3 regions of the Fictibacillus sp. NPDC058756 genome follow, and region 1 is predicted to be linked to each of the others. Evidence: riboswitches for the same ligand, from Rfam matches in the RefSeq annotation. Region 1 holds a riboswitch; each other region holds the start of a gene.
What was found. Region 1 has a riboswitch for cyclic di-GMP ahead of ACFW35_RS02970 (hypothetical protein). Riboswitches for the same ligand answer to the same signal wherever they lie in the genome.
Positions count from the first base shown of each region.

Region 2: another riboswitch for cyclic di-GMP. It lies ahead of ACFW35_RS00700 (DUF192 domain-containing protein); the one in region 1 lies ahead of ACFW35_RS02970 (hypothetical protein).
Region 3: another riboswitch for cyclic di-GMP. It lies ahead of ACFW35_RS01795 (anti-repressor SinI family protein); the one in region 1 lies ahead of ACFW35_RS02970 (hypothetical protein).

Region 1 covers NZ_JBHYPU010000001.1:615,414-621,423, forward strand. The annotation lists one part of gene prfB (peptide chain release factor 2) at 1-291, shown strand, start outside; gene ACFW35_RS02965 (hypothetical protein) at 800-1,756, shown strand; cyclic di-GMP riboswitch class II at 2,021-2,104, shown strand; gene ACFW35_RS02970 (hypothetical protein) at 2,174-3,115, shown strand; gene ACFW35_RS02975 (hypothetical protein) at 3,183-3,722, shown strand; gene ACFW35_RS02980 (EAL domain-containing protein) at 3,788-4,498, shown strand; gene ACFW35_RS02985 (response regulator transcription factor) at 4,756-5,436, opposite strand; gene ACFW35_RS02990 (HD-GYP domain-containing protein) at 5,599-6,010, opposite strand, start outside.
Region 2 covers NZ_JBHYPU010000001.1:140,419-146,428, reverse strand. The annotation lists gene ACFW35_RS00730 (AAA family ATPase) at 1-500, opposite strand, end outside; gene cpaB (Flp pilus assembly protein CpaB) at 539-1,198, opposite strand; gene ACFW35_RS00720 (TadE/TadG family type IV pilus assembly protein) at 1,207-2,112, opposite strand; gene ACFW35_RS00715 (TadE/TadG family type IV pilus assembly protein) at 2,124-2,504, opposite strand; gene ACFW35_RS00710 (A24 family peptidase) at 2,504-3,019, opposite strand; gene ACFW35_RS00705 (Flp family type IVb pilin) at 3,161-3,355, opposite strand; gene ACFW35_RS00700 (DUF192 domain-containing protein) at 3,327-3,722, opposite strand; cyclic di-GMP riboswitch class I at 3,808-3,907, opposite strand; gene ACFW35_RS00695 (hypothetical protein) at 4,344-5,921, shown strand.
Region 3 covers NZ_JBHYPU010000001.1:350,877-356,886, reverse strand. The annotation lists gene ACFW35_RS01815 (CpsD/CapB family tyrosine-protein kinase) at 135-818, opposite strand; gene ACFW35_RS01810 (YveK family protein) at 811-1,548, opposite strand; gene ACFW35_RS01805 (hypothetical protein) at 1,973-2,146, shown strand; gene ACFW35_RS01800 (NAD(P)H-dependent flavin oxidoreductase) at 2,242-3,213, opposite strand; cyclic di-GMP riboswitch class I at 3,423-3,507, shown strand; gene ACFW35_RS01795 (anti-repressor SinI family protein) at 3,538-3,681, shown strand; gene ACFW35_RS01790 (helix-turn-helix domain-containing protein) at 3,770-4,090, shown strand; gene ACFW35_RS01785 (STAS domain-containing protein) at 4,296-5,342, shown strand; gene ACFW35_RS01780 (NlpC/P60 family protein) at 5,891-6,010, opposite strand, start outside.

The DNA.
Region 1 (6,010 bases):
ATTGTTTCCTGTCAGACAGAGCGTTCTCAGATCAAGAACCGTGAACGTGCAATGAAGATGTTAATGGCGAAACTTGTACAGCGCCGTTTGGAAGAACAGCAGGCACAATTGGCTGAGATCCGCGGTGAACAAAAGGAAATCGGCTGGGGAAGTCAGATTCGCTCATACGTTTTCCACCCGTACAGCCTAGTTAAAGACCACCGTACGAACACTGAGGTAGGTAACGTGCAATCCGTAATGGATGGCGAAATCACGCCGTTTATTGATTCTTATCTAAGATCAAAGCTATAAAAGTCTTTTTTTAATAGATTGCTGTAAAATGTTGTGTATTTTCTTCATTAAAAAATTGATTGGAGCGCAAGGTGCGAGACTCGAGCGGGATCAGCGGGACAGGTGAGACCATTCCATGTCGCAAAGCGACGAGTGGGCTCATTGCACGCCCCGCGGAAAGCAAGCATCCTGGAGCGGAAATCAATTACTTACAAAAAACTTCCGAGAAATGAGCTTCGGAAGTTTTTTTCAGTCTATTTTTGTGAAAGCGTTTTTCAGAACAAGGTCGTCTTACTTTTCGGTCATTTTTTGCAATCTCCACATTTCCATTCTCGTAAATCCACACTACTTGGTACTTTAAGCCTTTATAAACGACATGAATTCCCACTTCCATCTCCATCAATGCACAGAAAAAACTATAATGTAAGTATAGACTTTGATTTGCATTTTTAATGGAGCAGCTCTTAGCAACGAGGTAGTTTATATTTATGGTATATTATACATATATTGGATGATGCGGGGTTGCTATATGAGATTTATTAAAAATAAACAGCTATTTACCTTTCTAATGTCGTTTATCTTACTTACAGCCACATTTGAAAATCAAGGATATGCAGCTATACCAATCTATGAGGTACCACCGAGCAATGTAAAGATACCCAATCAAAAAAACTTTACAGGATGGAAACAAATATTAGACAAAGGTCAAATTCTTTACGAAGGCTATCTTTTAGATGGGAAATTCCATGGGCAAGGGACGTTATATGATAATGGAGTCATTGTATATAGCGGAAATTGGTCTAACGGTAAATATGACGGATATGGAATTGCTTATTACGGTGATGGTAATAAATGGTATGATGGTGAATTTAAGAACGGTCTTCTTAATGGATATGGTATTTACTTTAATAGTAATGGAAATAAATCCTATGAAGGCAATCTGAAAGAAGGCTATAGAGAAGGGTTTGGCACTACTTATTCCACGGAAGGAATAATAGTAGAGAGCAAAGAATACATAGATTGGACCATTGTATTTATGGGAGATCCTGAAGTATCACCAGGCAGATGGGGAGTAAACACTAATTTTTCGGTGATTTTTTTTGAAGGTATGATAGGAGATACTATTATTAACCCAACTTATTTTGACACCAATGGTAACCTGGTTTTACAACCTGCAATAAAAATAGATTCGAATAAAAATTACAATATTTTTATTCAAGGAACGAATTTATCAAGTGAAAAATATAATATAAACTTGGATATTTCTAGGGTAAAGGTGAAAGTCTCAAATCGTTCACTTCAATCAGTTACCAATACTGCAACACTGATTGATAATGATGTTCCAGGCACATTTACAAAGAACTTTCAGCTTATTCTGGATATGAGTGATACAAGTACGAACTACAATGATATTGAGCAGATTGCTCGCATAAAAGATGTTACAGATTTTTCAACAACTATTACCATATCATATACAAGCTTATAACAAAGAGAGACTGCTAGAATGTAATTAGCAGTCTCTTTATTTTACAAATGTAAAATACCTGAATTTTGGTACTGGTATTAGAAAAAAGATTGAAAAATTAAATTTTTTTCTTTCCTTTATGATTTAAAGACATTTAATTAAGAAGCAATACACATTATTTTTGTAAATAATTTAATAAATTTAAAAATTTCTAAAAAATAGTACTATTTTTCTACAAAGTATGATATATTTCCCTAAGACGACAATATTTGACATTTATTGATAACTCAATGAGGAATGCAATGATTCTAAATTACGATTGGGCGCTTTAATTTAGATGAGCATGTAGCGCAACCGGCCACATTGAAAAAACGGATAAACATTTCGTTTTTTTTGTGGTCTTTTTTATTGCTCAACATGAATACAAGGAGAATCCGCATGAAAAGAAATTATAGCCTGGCAATGGTCTTTTTTCTGATACTGGGATTTTTTACACAGGTACCTGTAAAAGCAGCAAATTACGAAGGATATTATTCATCTCAAATGATTATGAATTTTAAAGGCAAGCCTGGAGATGTAATAACAAAAACACTTCGCTTTTTTAACGATACGCCTGATGAAGCACAAGCAGGTTTTGGAGTTAGAGACTTTATTTATGAGAAAAATAGTCTTATTTACGTGGAAGACAGACCGAATAGTTTTTCTGTTAATAAGTGGACAAATTTAAACGTCGATACTGTAAAGCTTCAACCAAAGGGCTATGTAGATGTTAAGGTAACTGTGAAAATTCCAGAGGAAGCAGAGATGGGAGAACACATGGCGTTACTAGAAGGATCATTTATCCCAGTAGCGGCTCAAGACTCTCAAATGAAAATAAAGACAGAAATTGCACCGGTTATTTATGTGCTAGTTACTGATAAGAATGGAAACATTAATTTAGATCAGAAATGGGATTTACTAGGTACTAAAAAGGATGTAATAAACGGGGGACACTTTATTTTCTCCGTTGAAAATAAAGGAAATGTCCATCTTGAATCTCAAGGTAATATGAAGATTACCAACATATTTACGAAAAAGGTAATTCAAAAAAAAATTCCGAGAGTAAACCTTCTTCCAAATAATAAGAAAGATATTCTAGTAAGATGGAATATTGATGATTATATAGGAATCTATAAAACTGAAGTTACATTTTCCATGGACGGAAAAAAATTCGAAAAAATTAATACTACTTTGTTTATTATTCCATGGTTGCTTGTTTGTATTTTACTTACTACAGTCTTGCTAGTAATTTTATTTATACGTATATACATAAAGAGATTAAAGAAGAAATGGTTAGCTGAAGCAGCTAATGGTCTTCTATCCACAAAAGCTTCATCTTAGTTAACCCTCTCCATCCAGCTAGGCGGAGGTTAAAATATATATAATAATTTTTAGGAGGAAACTATTTATGAAGAAGGCATGGAAAAAAGGTTTGTCAGTAGTTGGCGCTACTGTATTAGCTGCTTCTCTACCATTATACACCGAAGCTGCTAGTAATATCACGGTAAAAGGAAAAGTATTTCCAAAAGCCGGGATTAGCTTGAACTTTGACAACGTAGATTTTAATGGTACACTGGGCGCTCCAGCAACATCCGTTTACAAGTTGGGCAATGCAGCTGTAACTACACCCCAAATTAATGTTAGGTATAAAGATAATTATAATGTTGGAGTTAAAAGTTCTACATTTACTGGTACAGATGCAAGTAATAATACTATTAATTTAGATACTACTCGTATTTCTGTCCAATCAGATCAAACGGCTAAACTCTCAAGCACAGCTCAAAATATTATTTCTGGAACTGGTGATGGAACGACTTCTCAGGCTGCAACAAAACCTTTTAACATTACATTAGATCTTGCTGAAACTGGCTACACTGATACAATCAGTAACTTAGCATCTGATTTAAACCTAAATGCAACTATTACAGTATCATTTAACGGGCTATAAGATTTACAAATAGAGGGAACTGAATACAGTTCCCTTTTGATCTCTCAAAAATGTAGGTAAAAACAATGAATGTTTATGAAATTTTCAATGGTAATACAATCTATCATGAATACCAACCATTATACTGTCTAAAAGACTGTAATAAGATCTATGCATATGAGGCGCTTCTAAGAAATGAAGCAAAGATTAATCCAGACAGTGTATTTAAATCAGCAATACAGGCTAACATTCTCTATAAATTAGATACAATTTCGTTACAAAAGGCCATTGCTTCGTATTTCTTGAAGCAGTCTAATGGTTACTTATTTCTAAATATTTATATAACAACCATTTTACATCCGAACTTTTTGCTTTTTTTCGATAGCTTATGTGTCCTTTATCCTGAACTTCCAAAACGGTTATTTCTTGAAATAAATGAAACTTGTGCTGATGACTTGTGGAATATCCCATTATTAAATAAATCCATAAAAACTTTAAGGGAGTTTGGGGTTCAATTTGCTATTGATGATTTTGGGCAGGGTTCTACATCCATCAAAAGAGTGATAGAATTCAAACCTGAATGTATTAAGCTTGACCGTTATTTTGCGCAAAACTTGGCTAAGGATGAGAAGAAACAAAGATTTCTTGAGTTGTTCTATACCTATTATGGGAGTGACACACTACTTGTCCTCGAGGGGATTGAAAAGCATGACGATTTACTAGTAGCCCAGCAAATTGGTATTGCTGTTGGTCAAGGCTTTTATTTAGGAAAACCGCAGGCTTTGGAAGTTGTATAATAATTTGAATATGAACCCTTTTAACTAAATTCATTAAGTTAAAGGGTTTTTTTGTGTTTATGTTATCAAGGCACATACCAGCATTTCAGAAGAAATAGTTTTTAGGTTGCGGAACTAAGTGACATTTAAATTAAAAGAGATTTTTATCTTCAAATTCATTGGACTTAGAGGTGATGTTTGATAAACAAATTAGCTTTAAATTAAGATTACTTTTACTGCCTTTAAGCAAAGAAAAAGCCACGCATCTGGGGTGGCGGTTATCCAATAGATATATGATTAATCCACTTGTTTTTAATAGCTTTAACTACAGCTGATGTACGATCAGGAACTTCCAGCTTACGAAGAATGGAGCTTACATGGTTTTTTATCGTACTTTCAGTTACAAACAGCTCTTTTGCTATTTTTTCATTACTGTATCCCTTTGATAAATACTGAAGAACATCCCATTCTCGGTTTGTCAGTATTGCGTTTTTTAAAGTAATTTCCTTTGTGAAAATAGCATCATTTTCATGAATTTCAGGTTTAATTTCAGAAAGGTATTCTTTAAATAAGAGGGGAGTTAATTTCTTTTGTATATAAGGGGTGTTATTAAAAACCATTTCTAATCCCTCTAGTAATTCAACTTGTTCGATCTTGCTTGAAAAGTATCCCATAAATCCACATTGAAATAAATTTCTTGTTCGTATTTCATCACTGGATTCCATCCAAATTATTATTTTGACACCCTTGTTCTGAAGCAAGGTTAGAGAGTTAAGTATATCTATTGTTGAAATCTTAATATTTATTATAAGGACGTCATCTTTGTTAAGTAATCCAGAGTTGCATTTAGAAAATGTTTCGTATTCATGAACTACAGCTCCCTTGAATTGTTCCTTTATCACAAAGGTTAATTCACTTCTTATGATCGGAAAAGGATGTATAAAAAAGATACTGTTCAACGATAAGCCCCCATAATATTCAATTCACGAATACAAATTATATACATTATATGGAATTTTGTCATTAGAAATTTTATGGGATTTTTCATTTTCTTTTGAACAAGTATATAGTATATGAATAAAACCCTTTACCACGAGTTGTGTTATTGCTAATTAAATATATTAAACCGTAGCTTTTGTTTCAATGATTGCATCACATTCTACTATCATGGTTGATAATTGTTTTAATAAATCAATTTCATAAAAATTAGAAATAGAAAGCTTTCTGCCCTCTTTATCCATGTATATTCTTACCTTTGGTCGTTGGGGGTATTTTTGATTATAACCAACAACAACACCGCGTTCGCCTGTACTTAACGTAACTGTTACACCGATTGGAAAAATAGCAACTGCGCTTTTAAATGCTTCTATAATTTCAATGTCATATCTTATATAGCAATAACCATATAAAACTTCGATCGCTTCATGAGGAAGCATAGCTTTTTGTCTAATTAGTTGGTCAAATTTTTCAGCTACTGCAATAATCTTTGCAAACTGGTGGATATCATTCGTATGTAATCCTCTTGGATAACCA
Region 2 (6,010 bases), 470 kb from region 1:
TTCAGCGTCGCCATCTCAAGATTTGTAAGAAGCAGAATTTGATCAGCTTTTTCAATGATCGGTAAGTTTCGCTCAGGCAAACCTACACCAGTGTCAGTTAAAACATAGTGGTGCTCCATTAATAATAAGTCGAGAACCTTGCTGACAGCGTCTTCACCAATTAAATCTGCATGCTCCGGTCTTTCTGGGGCAGCAAGAACCTTTATTCCAGATTCGTGACGATTCAAATAACTCAGCAAAGAATGCTGATCCATCTGCTGTATTCCTTCAACAACATCTTTAATCGTAAAAGTGGTCTGAAGGTCCAGTGCTAAACTTACATCGCCAAATTGAAAGTCTGCATCCACAACACCGATCTGTATATTTTTTTTACACAGTGCAACAGCAAGGTTAACGGTCATAACGGTGCGGCCGATCCCTCCCTTTGCACTGCATACTGCAATCATCTCGCCCCGTACCTGTCTTTTCACTTCTCTTTGTTCTCCCAGTTGGCTGTCCATGCTTGCCTACCCCTTTTTCCGCATATTCTTTAAATCTATTATTTTGTTCTCTTTAATTTGCTTCGAACGGCAAGATGAATGTTTCCGTTTTCCTCTGCATTTACAATGTTCAAAACGTCTTGCGGAAACATCTCTAACGTGGCTGAAGTATATTCCACATACGGTTCACCTTCAGTCGGTTCAATCATTTTTCTGCCGATTGCAAGAACTCGCACATTCTCCATAATCATCTTTGTTTCCATCTGATCGCCCTTTTTTATAGAAGCAAAAACATCCACATAATCCTCTGGTTCAATTAAGTTTGAAACCGACTGTACGAAATTAACACCGACAGATACAGCCCGGAATTGTTCTTTTACCTTTCTGCTGATACGCAGTGATTCTTCTGTCGTTGTACGGGCATTATGAGTTAAGAAAACCTCGCCTTCAGCCATTTTTGTTGTTGCATAGTGATTTTCTATTGATTCAATTCTCTTAACTGAATCTGGATGCACAGAAGCTTCTGGAACGTTTTCAATAGTCAGCATATTCGCTGTGATTTTTTCGTTTTGCTTAATATCCCGTTTAGCCGTAACGACTTTAACCGTGTTTTCAGAAAGAACGGTTGCCGCATTGTAATCACCCATATAGTTATAAAATAAAAAAGTTGTAATAAGTCCCATAAAGATTGCCGTTCCTAAAATGAGTTTTGCCCTCATGTCTTCACCTACTCTGTTAGTCTTATGCTAAATGCACCTTTATTCACATCAACTGGCTTAACAAAACCAGTTCCTGCGCGTTTAATAAACATGCCAGTAATTGAAGTATCTTTTGAATCCATCGGTTTCGTTATGTAAAAGTAAGCGAATCCTGTGATTTTCACCTCTTTTAACTGGTTGCCATTTGTTTCAAGCCTTTCATATACAGGAATCAATATAATTCTGGAACAATCCCGATGGTGTGTTTCCCCTTCTGGATATGGACAGCTATTGATTCGTTCTTGAATGACTGCCCGTGTTTTACCGGCAATATTACCTGTTTGTGTTTCTAAAACATCTCCCACTTCAAGTTCGTTTTGGTATCCTTTTAATAGATTATCTTCATAAGTTGCAGCACCGGTTCCGCCAAGCGCAAGAACTCCGAAGTTTCCGGCTTCAACACCAGTCTGATCCACTTTCAGCGAATATTCTTTGTTGAATTCCAAACCTAAACTTTCATCGATCCCAAGCGGCGCGACGCCCGCGGCTTTCCCCATCGTTCCAAGCTCTGCTGCAGCATGTACGTTTACTGGTGCCGTATCAAAACCAAAAAGCTGTGAAAAAGTCAATGGAACTTCTCTTGATAGATCTACGCTCACTTTGTCTTCCATTTGAATCTTCATATCTTCCAAACTATGATTCTCACTATGTTTATCAAGGGTTTCATGAACAATCGTGCGAACCGATTCCTCCTCATTTGTTAGCTCCTGAGCACCAGAAAGAACCGCAGCATTAGCTGTTTTTTGCAGATGGGTTTTCGTTAAAAACAGCTTTCCGCCATCAATAATGAGTCCTGTCATTGCTATGAGCGCTACAAGACTAAAGGCAACAAGTATGATTGTATTGCCTTCTTCCTTTTTTATAAGACGCCTCATCTTTATTCACCTCACTCCACCCGAATAGTAGATTCCGTTTCAACAGGTATCGTTTCTCCAAACAATTTTCCCATACCAGGTGTAATAAATTTGTGCGGGTACGACAAAGTAACGGTCACATACTGGCCTGATTCTCTTGTTGAAGAGTCCGGCGTGATTCCAATCTGAAGAAGAGAGGGATCTTTTATCTGCACATAATCTCGTGCAAATGCACGGATCTCTTCATCCTCTTTACCAAGGCCTCCAAGCCTGACTGTTTCTTGTGTGGCAAGATGCATCTGCATATATGTGTAGAACAGCTTCCCAAAATCAAAAATACCTACAATGAGCAACAGCAGCAGCGGGAGAACAAGTGCCATTTCAACAAGAGATTGCCCCTTTTCGTTTTTCATCATAAAAGGACTCCCTTCATTGCGAGACATACAGCTGCTCCGCCGGCAATGGCAAGGCCGTACGGGTAGGTTTGGGTCAAAGCATCTTTTTCTATAAAAACAGGAATTCTAATGCCGAATTTCCAGCAACCCATTGAATAGAGGATGCCTTTTATTCTTTTTATAAATCCCCTTCTAAATAACAAGATCCCGAGAGCAATAACGCCGCCAATCAAACCCATGTAGATCGCTGTATAAAAAACAAACAAAGAACCCTTTAAGGCACCGATTAAAGCAAGCAGCTTCACATCCCCTGCACCCATACCTCCTAAAAGATAAGGAATGAGCAGCAATCCAAGACCTAGAAAGAACCCTTTTAACGAAAAAAACAACCCGGTCCATCCAGATGCGATTATATGAGAAAAAACGCCGATCATAAGCGCAGGGAAAATGACGTTGTTATAGATTTTGCGGCTTTTTAAATCTGTTACGACACAGATGATTAATACGAAAATTAAAATGGCATCGAACCACATTGTTATCACCTTCTAATTAGAAAGTCTTCAATAAACCTAAAACTTGGCAGCCAGGACACGTGTCATCTGACCGCCAAGTTAGACTGTTTGTTTAAAAAAGACCTTACGTTGAGTAACGTAAGGCCCTGTGGTGCCTTTGTATTAAGGGGTTGTTGTACCACCAGATTCACGGTTTACAACCATATCTTTTGCAGTAGTAAACATTTCCACGATTTCTGTACGTAACATTGCTAGCGCTCCAACAGCCGCAACTGCTATCAAGCCTAATACTAAACCATATTCCGTCATTCCTTGTCCTTGTTCTTCTTTAATAAGACCCATTAATTTGTTTTTCATGATTAGTTCCTCCTAAGAATTTGTTTTTGGTTTCAATAAATAGTTTGTGTCCCACTTTGGTCTGGCTTTTGGCGATCGTTCCAGACGGAAGTTCAATGACAGATTCAGCATGTTTGTACAATTTTCCGAACCGTTTTGGGGGTAGGTCTTCATCCATTGCCACAATTCGCTTTTCACTGTCTAAATAAAGTACATCGATTGCATAATTCATAAAAAAAGTATGGATAGAATGGCAAGGTTTAATATGCATTGCACTCTCAGTTGAAAGCTCTTTCGTAAACATGAGCCCTTTTAATCGTTTGGAAAAACGGTATGCCGGCTTCACTTCTCTTGCCAGCAATTCACCCGTTTCCAGGTTAAGCAGCAAGTTTCTCTCACCTCCATTTATGTATATTTTTACTTTTTTACCGAAAAATGGGGTTTATAGGCAAATGAAAAACACCCCGGGCTCTTTCGGTAACTGGCTGGCATAATGTACGATCGAATAGTTCGTACACCTTAGCCCCTGTAGTTTTGCGTCACTGGTTTTCACCAGCTTTGCCTTTATCGAGATTCAGCGTGCTTTGTTGGATTTTATCAAGATGTGTCGATGAATCTGACTTATAACCAAATTCTATCTTTATTACCTGTTATAGGAAATCAGACCTGTTGCTTATTTTTATATTGCAAGTTTTAGTTATTTAAACATATTAAGATTTTTTCAGTATAGGTCCAAGTAACCGCAAAATCTTCCATTCAAATTCAGTTAATAGTTTCATAATAAAAGCAAAAACTAGTAATTACTTAATATTCAGAAAATATTAATGGGTCAATATACCCGGAATGTCTCTTTTCCAGTTTACTAAACACAATTAGGACTATTTAACCTGCATCAATCAATACGTAATATCTATTCTCCGTTAAAAAATGAATAATTTTTACAGGAATATCCGTCTATATATCGAATACTAATAATCTTGTTCTTTTATAGAAAAAAGGGGGCATTACCATGAACGTAGATTCGAAAGTAAAAAAGAAAAAGAATCATTCGAATCGCAAAGCTTATCTTCTTCCTCTTGCAATTGTTCTGCTTTTGGTAGGATTGGTGGTTTGGAACAACATCCGCCAGGAGACTAAACTTCCAAATAAGGACTGGAGCCGATCTGTCAGTATATCGGCTGAATCCATAAGCTCAGAACCGATTACATTTAAGGAAGACAATCAATATCATATCTACACACATCTTAAAGATGGTATTAATGCTACCATTTTGGATGAGGAGCTGAATGTTGTTTCAGAGAAAACTGAAAAGCTGCCGATTGATGAGAGAGGCAACTTTTGGACGAATGGCAAGCAGATCGCTTTCGTATCGCAGGGCGATCTAATCATTCAAGAAGGCGGAAAGCAAAGTGTATTAGATAAAGGCGTTGAATTCTTAACCGATACAAAGGACCGATTTGCCTATACGAAAGGGAATGAAGTTTATGCGTATGAACCTGAGAGCGGTAAAAGCAAATTAATTTTTTCAGCTAAAGAAAAAGTTGCTGAGTTAACAGCAAATCCAGAATCTGCTTCTTTTATTGCCGTTGTCGGTGAAAAAGTTGAAATGGAAGCATTCTATTTAACTGAAAAAAGCGGACAATATGAACCGATCTCAATCCTTAAGTACAGCAAAACGCCAACTGATAAAATTTACAACTTCAGATTTGCTGAAGCTGGTGATGACGTTCATATTCTTTATACTTTTTATTCATCAAAGCAAGGTACGAAATCATTTAAAACCTTTTACAGTTCAGCACCTATGAACCAATTAAAAGATCTATCATTTGCAAGCGTTAATTTTAAAGACGTATCTGAAGGTTACGAGATTGAAAATCCAACTTACCTGAATTTGAACATAGAAGACAATGCACCAACAATTCTTTTCTCTGCTAGAGGTGCGATATCCACTAAAAAAGATGCGGGTAATATTTATAGAGCTTCGTTAAAGAATGATACTTGGGAAGCAACTCGTATAAGTACGACTAACGATTTCTCAATCTACCCTGTAAAAGCAGATGATCAAACTGTCTTCTGGTTAAAAGCTGAGTCTGTTCAGGATTATCAAGTTCACGCAGCAAGCCAGGATCCTGCAATTATAAAGAATAGCCAATCCATAAGTAAGCAAGATGTGTACAATGCAACATTTGACGCTTTCGCCGCTTCAATTGTTTCGTTTATTGCGATGACCAATGCATTTGTTTGGATTGTGCCGACCATTTTATTTTTAGGTGTTCTGTATATTGTTCGAATTGATGTGATTGAAGAAGAAAAACCGTGGGTGAAATGGGTATCGATTGCGCTCTTTGTTCTTACACAGCTCTATGTGATTCAATCATTGTTTAATAATCGATTCTATACACTTGCACCTGAATATTTAACCTTTGATGGCAGTTCACTTGTCGTTCCGATTATCGTTTCGATCGTAGCACTGTATGTCATGCAAGCGGTTAAAAATAAGGATTGGGGTCTTTTCGCCCAAGTTTCTTACTTTATCGGAATTACTGTTTTATTCCAGTTGTTTATCGTTGGAACGTACGTATATTAAAAAGGCTGTTGTGGCAAACTTTGTTGCTTTTGTAAGAGGTTAATTTCCGCTGCAGGACTCGCTTTCCGCAGGGTGTGCGGTGAGCCCCC
Region 3 (6,010 bases), 260 kb from region 1:
GGACATTCGAAGAAGTAGTGGATTTTAAAGAAGGACTATTGCATTATTTTTACATCTAAAAGTATCCTACCATAGTTTGGGTAATGGTAAAACAGGGAGAATTTGTCGAACTTTGACTAATTCTCCTTTTTTATTTAGTAATAATAGTAATACTGATCCTGCTTTTGTTTTTTGCTGTTCAGAACAACCCCTAATAATCTGCTATTTCCTACTTGAAGTAAATCTTTTGCTTTTTTTGCAGCATCTTGATCTGTTGATCCGCTTCTAACTACTAAAATAGTACCGTCCGATAGATTCGTTAGGACTTGTGCATCCGTTACTGCAAGTACAGGCGGGCTGTCGAATAAAATAATGTCGAACTCATTTTCAGCTTTTGAAACAAGTTCTTTCATGCTATTGGACCCTAAAAGTTCTGAAGGGTTGGGAGGCAGAGGGCCTGAAGTCAAAATATAAAGGTTTTCAACCGCTGACTGCTGAACCACTTGTTCAAGATTTGACTGGCGTGATAATACATTTGTAAGACCTGAAGTGTTTGGAAGACTGAATGTGTTTGCGACTGTGGGTTTTCTTAAGTCTGCATCTATCAGTAAAACTTTCTTCCCTTGCTGAGCAAAAGCAATCGCAAGGTTAGCAACTGTTGTTGATTTTCCTTCACCAGGCTTAGGGGAAGTAATAACAATTTTCTTTATCTCTTGATCAACGCTGGCAAATTGGATATTTGTTCTAAGTGTTCTATATGATTCAAACACAGGAGATTTGCTGTTTAAGTCGGCAACTAACAATCTTTGATTATTAAACATCTTCTTCCTCTTAAACATTAACCGAACCCCCTCTATCTAGCCCAGCTTCCTTTTTATTTCTCTTTTTTTCAGGGTGGAACTCACTGATCGTTCCTAGAACAGGCAGCCCAAGAATGTTTTCGATATCTTGCTCTGTTTTAATAGTCGTATCCATATATTCCAGCAAGAAGGCTAATCCAACCCCTGCCATCAAACCTACTACAAGAGCAATCGCAATGTTTAGTAAAGGCTTTGGCTTAATCGGGCTAGGATCTTCGGCTAATTGCGCTTTTGAAAGAATGCTTACATTATCTTTATCTACATTCATAATCGGCTTGATTTCTTTTTTAAAGACATCCCCGATTGTGTTCACTAATAGAACCGCTTGTGCAGGGTCTTTATCTTCTACTAAAACCTCTACTACTTGGGAATTTTCTTTTGAACTAACAGTAATCTGTTCATTTAATTGACCAACTGAAGTATCTAAATTCAACTGTGCAATCACTTTTTCTAAAATAGCAGGACTTTTTATTATGACATTGTACGTATTAATTAATTCCAAGTTTGTCTGTACTTGATTTATATCAATTTGTTTATCATTCTTTGATTGGTTTACCAGAAGCTGGGTAGAAGCTTGGTAGATGGGAGTCAGGAAATAAAAGCTGATTACTCCAGCAGTCACTGCTGCAACAACCGTTAAAGAAATGATAAGCCATAGTCGTTTTCGTAATATAGCAAAAAGTTCTTTCAAACTAATAGTCTCTTCCATGGTTTCCTCCGATACTTGATTTACAATAAGTTATTATAGCACAAGTATTTACATATAAAAGGGTGTACTTGAAAATTCTTATAGTTATTTTGCGCATTTGTTTCAATGGTCACACTTTTGTAATGTTATTGCCTAAAAACCCCTATTTGTTAGAACGTTTAAATTATTATACTTATATAGATTTATTTATCATCTGTCCATTTGAGACGGAAAAATGAATGATTTGTGTTTTTATGGGGACAGACCCGAGTCTGTCCCCTCCCCCCTACCCTATATGGTAAAATTATACTGAATTCTAATAATATGAAACCTAAGCGATTAAGAATGATTCTGAGTTTAACATTTTATATAACGCGAACAAAAGGTGAATTATATTAGTTTCTTCACACTTCATAGCTCATTTGTGGAGGAATGGGAAAAAACATTGGGAGAACCATATCATGTAACCGATTATGGGGAGACCTTCTATTATTTTAAAGAAACGAAGCAAATGTTATGTCTTGATGCCGTGTATTATAAATACGGATACAATCATTACAACGTTACATTATGGTCTGAGGAAAATCCTGAGGAATATAAAAATAATATGATTGATTAATATAGTAATGAAAAAAGCCATTTACTGTTTAAGTGAAATGGCTTTTTTTAGTGTTCTATAACACTCAATAAATGATCTGTTTCCGTATTTCGGTTTTAGTTTACTCCTAGGAATTCTTGTGACTGAAGAGCATTTTTATATTCCGTTTTTAACTCGTCTACCACTTCTTTTACGGTTGATACTCTTTTTATATTACCTACCCCTTGCCCAGCTGACCAGATATCTTTCCAGGCTTTTGCTTTTGATTCGGAGAACGACAGGTCGACGGTATCTTTTTTCAACATATTTTCCACATCATATCCTGCTCTTTTAAGGGATGGGAGTAGATAATTTCCTTTGATTCCACTAATAGCATCAGTGTATATTAGATCTTCTAATGTAGATTCAATCAGCATCTTTCTGTATTCTTCACTTGCCGATGATTCTTCTGTTGCGATAAAACGTGTTCCCATGTAGACGAGATCTGCTCCAAGGATTTTGGCAGCCAAGATTTCTTCTCCCGTTGATATAGCACCGGCTAGGATCGTAATTCCATCCCAAAACTCTTTAACAGCTTTTAAGAATGCAAATGGATTAAGTGTTCCACCATGTCCCCCTGCCCCGCTGCATACAAGGATAAGACCATCAATTCCGGTTTTTGCAGCTTTACGGGCGTGATCGAGTGAAATAACATCTGAAAAAACAAGGCCACCATAACTATGAACGATTTTAGCTACGTCGCTTGGGTTACCTAAGGATGTTATCACAACAGGCGGTTCATATTTTTTTATCAGGTCTAAATCTTCTTCAAATCTTTTATTTGTCCGGTGTACGATTAAATTAACTCCCCATGGAGCGATTTTTGCTGAGGGATCTGCTTTTTGAACTTGTTTAAGTTCTTCTGATATACGAATCATCCAGTTCTCTAGAAGTTCTGATGTTCTTGCATTTAATAGAGGAAACGTACCGATAATTCCGTTTCTGCAGCTTTCAATAACCATATCAGGACTTGATACTAAAAACATAGGCGCATTAATAATTGGTAATGTGAGTTGATTCGACAGGCTTAGTGGCAATTTATCAGTCATACTCCTTCACCCTTTCATTAAAGTACGTATAGAGGTGGTAATATTCTATCTTTAACTTCCACAATCCCCTCGCCAATCCTTTAATTTTAATTTATAGGGGTAGTAATATTTTTCTAATATTACATTTATATTACATACATTTTCTGACAACATTCTCTGATTTGCTTGTATATAATCAATTTGTGTTAGGAAATTTTACCTAATCATCCTTCAGACAAGGGCAAACATTCTCGAAAGAAATGGGCGCAAAGCCACGGGTCTAAGGCTTATAGCTAAGATCGCCGGGTTACCTGAACAAAAAAGCTTATCTGGAGGGATTTTTTAGTGGAAAATATTTTGACGTTGGATCGAGAGTGGATTGAATTGATGAAAGAAGCTAGAGATCACGGTTTCACTAAAGAAGAGATTATGAACTTTTTACAAAATCCTCAATTGGCAATGAATGAATACCTATTGCAGAAAAATTAAATAGTAAGCAGGTCTCATAATTTATTTACTTCCCAAATGTAGAAAGATATAATAAAAGCAAATTACTACTAAATGGGGATTGCAAATGATGATTGGTGAACGTGTAAAAAAATACCGAACTGAAAAAGGCCTCTCCATTACAGCATTGGCTGATAAAGCAGGGGTTGCGAAGTCGTACATAAGTGCTTTGGAGCGTAATATTCAACAAAATCCATCAATTCAGCTTCTCGAGAAGATTGCGGATGTATTGAATATTTCTGTAGATCACTTAATTAAACCTGAAGTTGATACTCAAAACCTGGACCAGGAATGGGCAGATCTTGTTAAAGAAGCCATGGGTTCCGGGGTAAGCAAAGAACAATTTAAAGAGTTCCTTGAATTTAATAAATGGAAAAACAAACAAAAATAATTGAGCCACCAGATAATAAGATCTGGTGGTTTTTTATTTGGTCTTTTTCAGGATGTCTTCGCGGAAAGAACAAAGAAGGGGTTTGTCTTTTTATGGGGACAGACCCGGGTCTGTCCCCATGTCGAAAAACTTATGTTTCATACAATACCATTAAGGGTAAAAGAACAGGGTGTTTGTATTTTTTGAGCCTATGGAGGATTTGTTGATGAATAAAACGCCGAATGAATTATTTAATACTCAAAAAAGTGTAGATGTAAATGGTTCTTCTTTTGAATGGGACACTTCTAAGGGAGTTTTCCAATTTGAAGGCGGAGACGTCATGCTGTTTTGGATTGATTCAGCGTTTAAAGTTTTCCTGGATTCCATTGAAGAGATTACTGGCGAAGGTACAGCTGACCTCGTTTTTGAAACGGCAGGCTATCGTACAGGATTGGTTGTAAGTGATTTTTATAAGAATTCGATTGGCGATATTAAAAAGTCGATAGAAGCCCTGCCTAATATCTATGTAACAGCCGGCTGGGGTAAAACGTTTATCGATGTGAATATAGAAAAGAAAGAAGCAGTGATTACAATCTCCAACAGCTGGGAAACAAAGGTTAAAAAAGCCCAAGGAAATAAGCGTATGGGACGCTTCTTACCTGGCCACTGGGCTGGTGTTTTCACTGGATTGTTTGACACGCATATGTGGTATGAAGTCCAAGAGGATGACTCCACACCTGATTTATTAAAAATAAAAATTACTGAGACAGATATTACACCTAGCGATAATATTCGTGATCTGGTTCAGCGTGAAGAACAAAATGAAATCATGAAGCTTGAAGCGATGGTTGAAAACCGCACAAGAGAGCTTACTGATTTAATAAGAGAAATTTCATCTCCGATTATTCCGGTAACCGATCATATTGTTGTTATCCCATTGATCGGGAAGTATAACGAATTGCGTTCTAAAGATATGTTAGAACATACTCTTACTTCCCTGCCGCAGCATAGAGCTAAGTTTGTCATTTTAGATTTGACCGGTATTAAGTCGATCGATTCAGAGATGATTGATATGTTAAATAAACTAGTCTCATCTGCCCGCTTGTTTGGAATGGAGACGCTGCTTGTAGGAATCTCACCAGAGTTAAGTATGGAAGTGACGAAACATCAATATTCACTAGGTGATAGCACTTATTTTAGAAACCTGAAGCATGCCATTCATTTCGCTTTTGCAAAGGAAGGCATGTTCATTCAAGAACCAAATCAACCTTAAAAAGTAAACGAAAGCCACGCCATTTCGAAAATGGCGTGGCTTTTTTGCGATTATATCGGTTATGTATCCGGGTCCACCCAGGATGAACAAATAAAAGGATATGTATTTGTCTGGGGACAGACCCGGGTCTGTCCCCAGATTGTCCCCACATGTCCCCAATTTTTTTCAAACCCCAACATTCGTCTATGCAACTTGTCTTCACCTACATACTATATAGAGAAACCGAAGCCTGAATAAGGAAATCGGTATCATTCCAGTGAGGTGAAATTTTTTATGTGTTACAAGTGTGGAGATTTCGACCACTGCAAGTTCAAGAAAGAAAAGAAGAAAAAGCACGACAAGAAGAAAAAGCATGAGCACAAATGCGAATCTTCTTCTTCCTCTTCTTCTTCCTCTTCTTCATCTTCATCTTCTTCTAGCTCTGAAGTCTTGAAGTGCAAAAAGGTCAAAAAGAAGAACCGTCATCGCTGCTGCGATCCTTGGGCAAGAATCTTGTTCTGTTAAAAAAAAGGAGTCCGAAATCATCGGACTCCTTTTCCTTTTATATGTTACAGACGCTTTGTTCCAATATAACGTGGTTTCCAGTATGTGTTGCTCATCTCAGAGATCGTTACACCGTTAGATGATGACGCGTGGATGAACTTACCGTTCCCAATGTAGATCCCCAT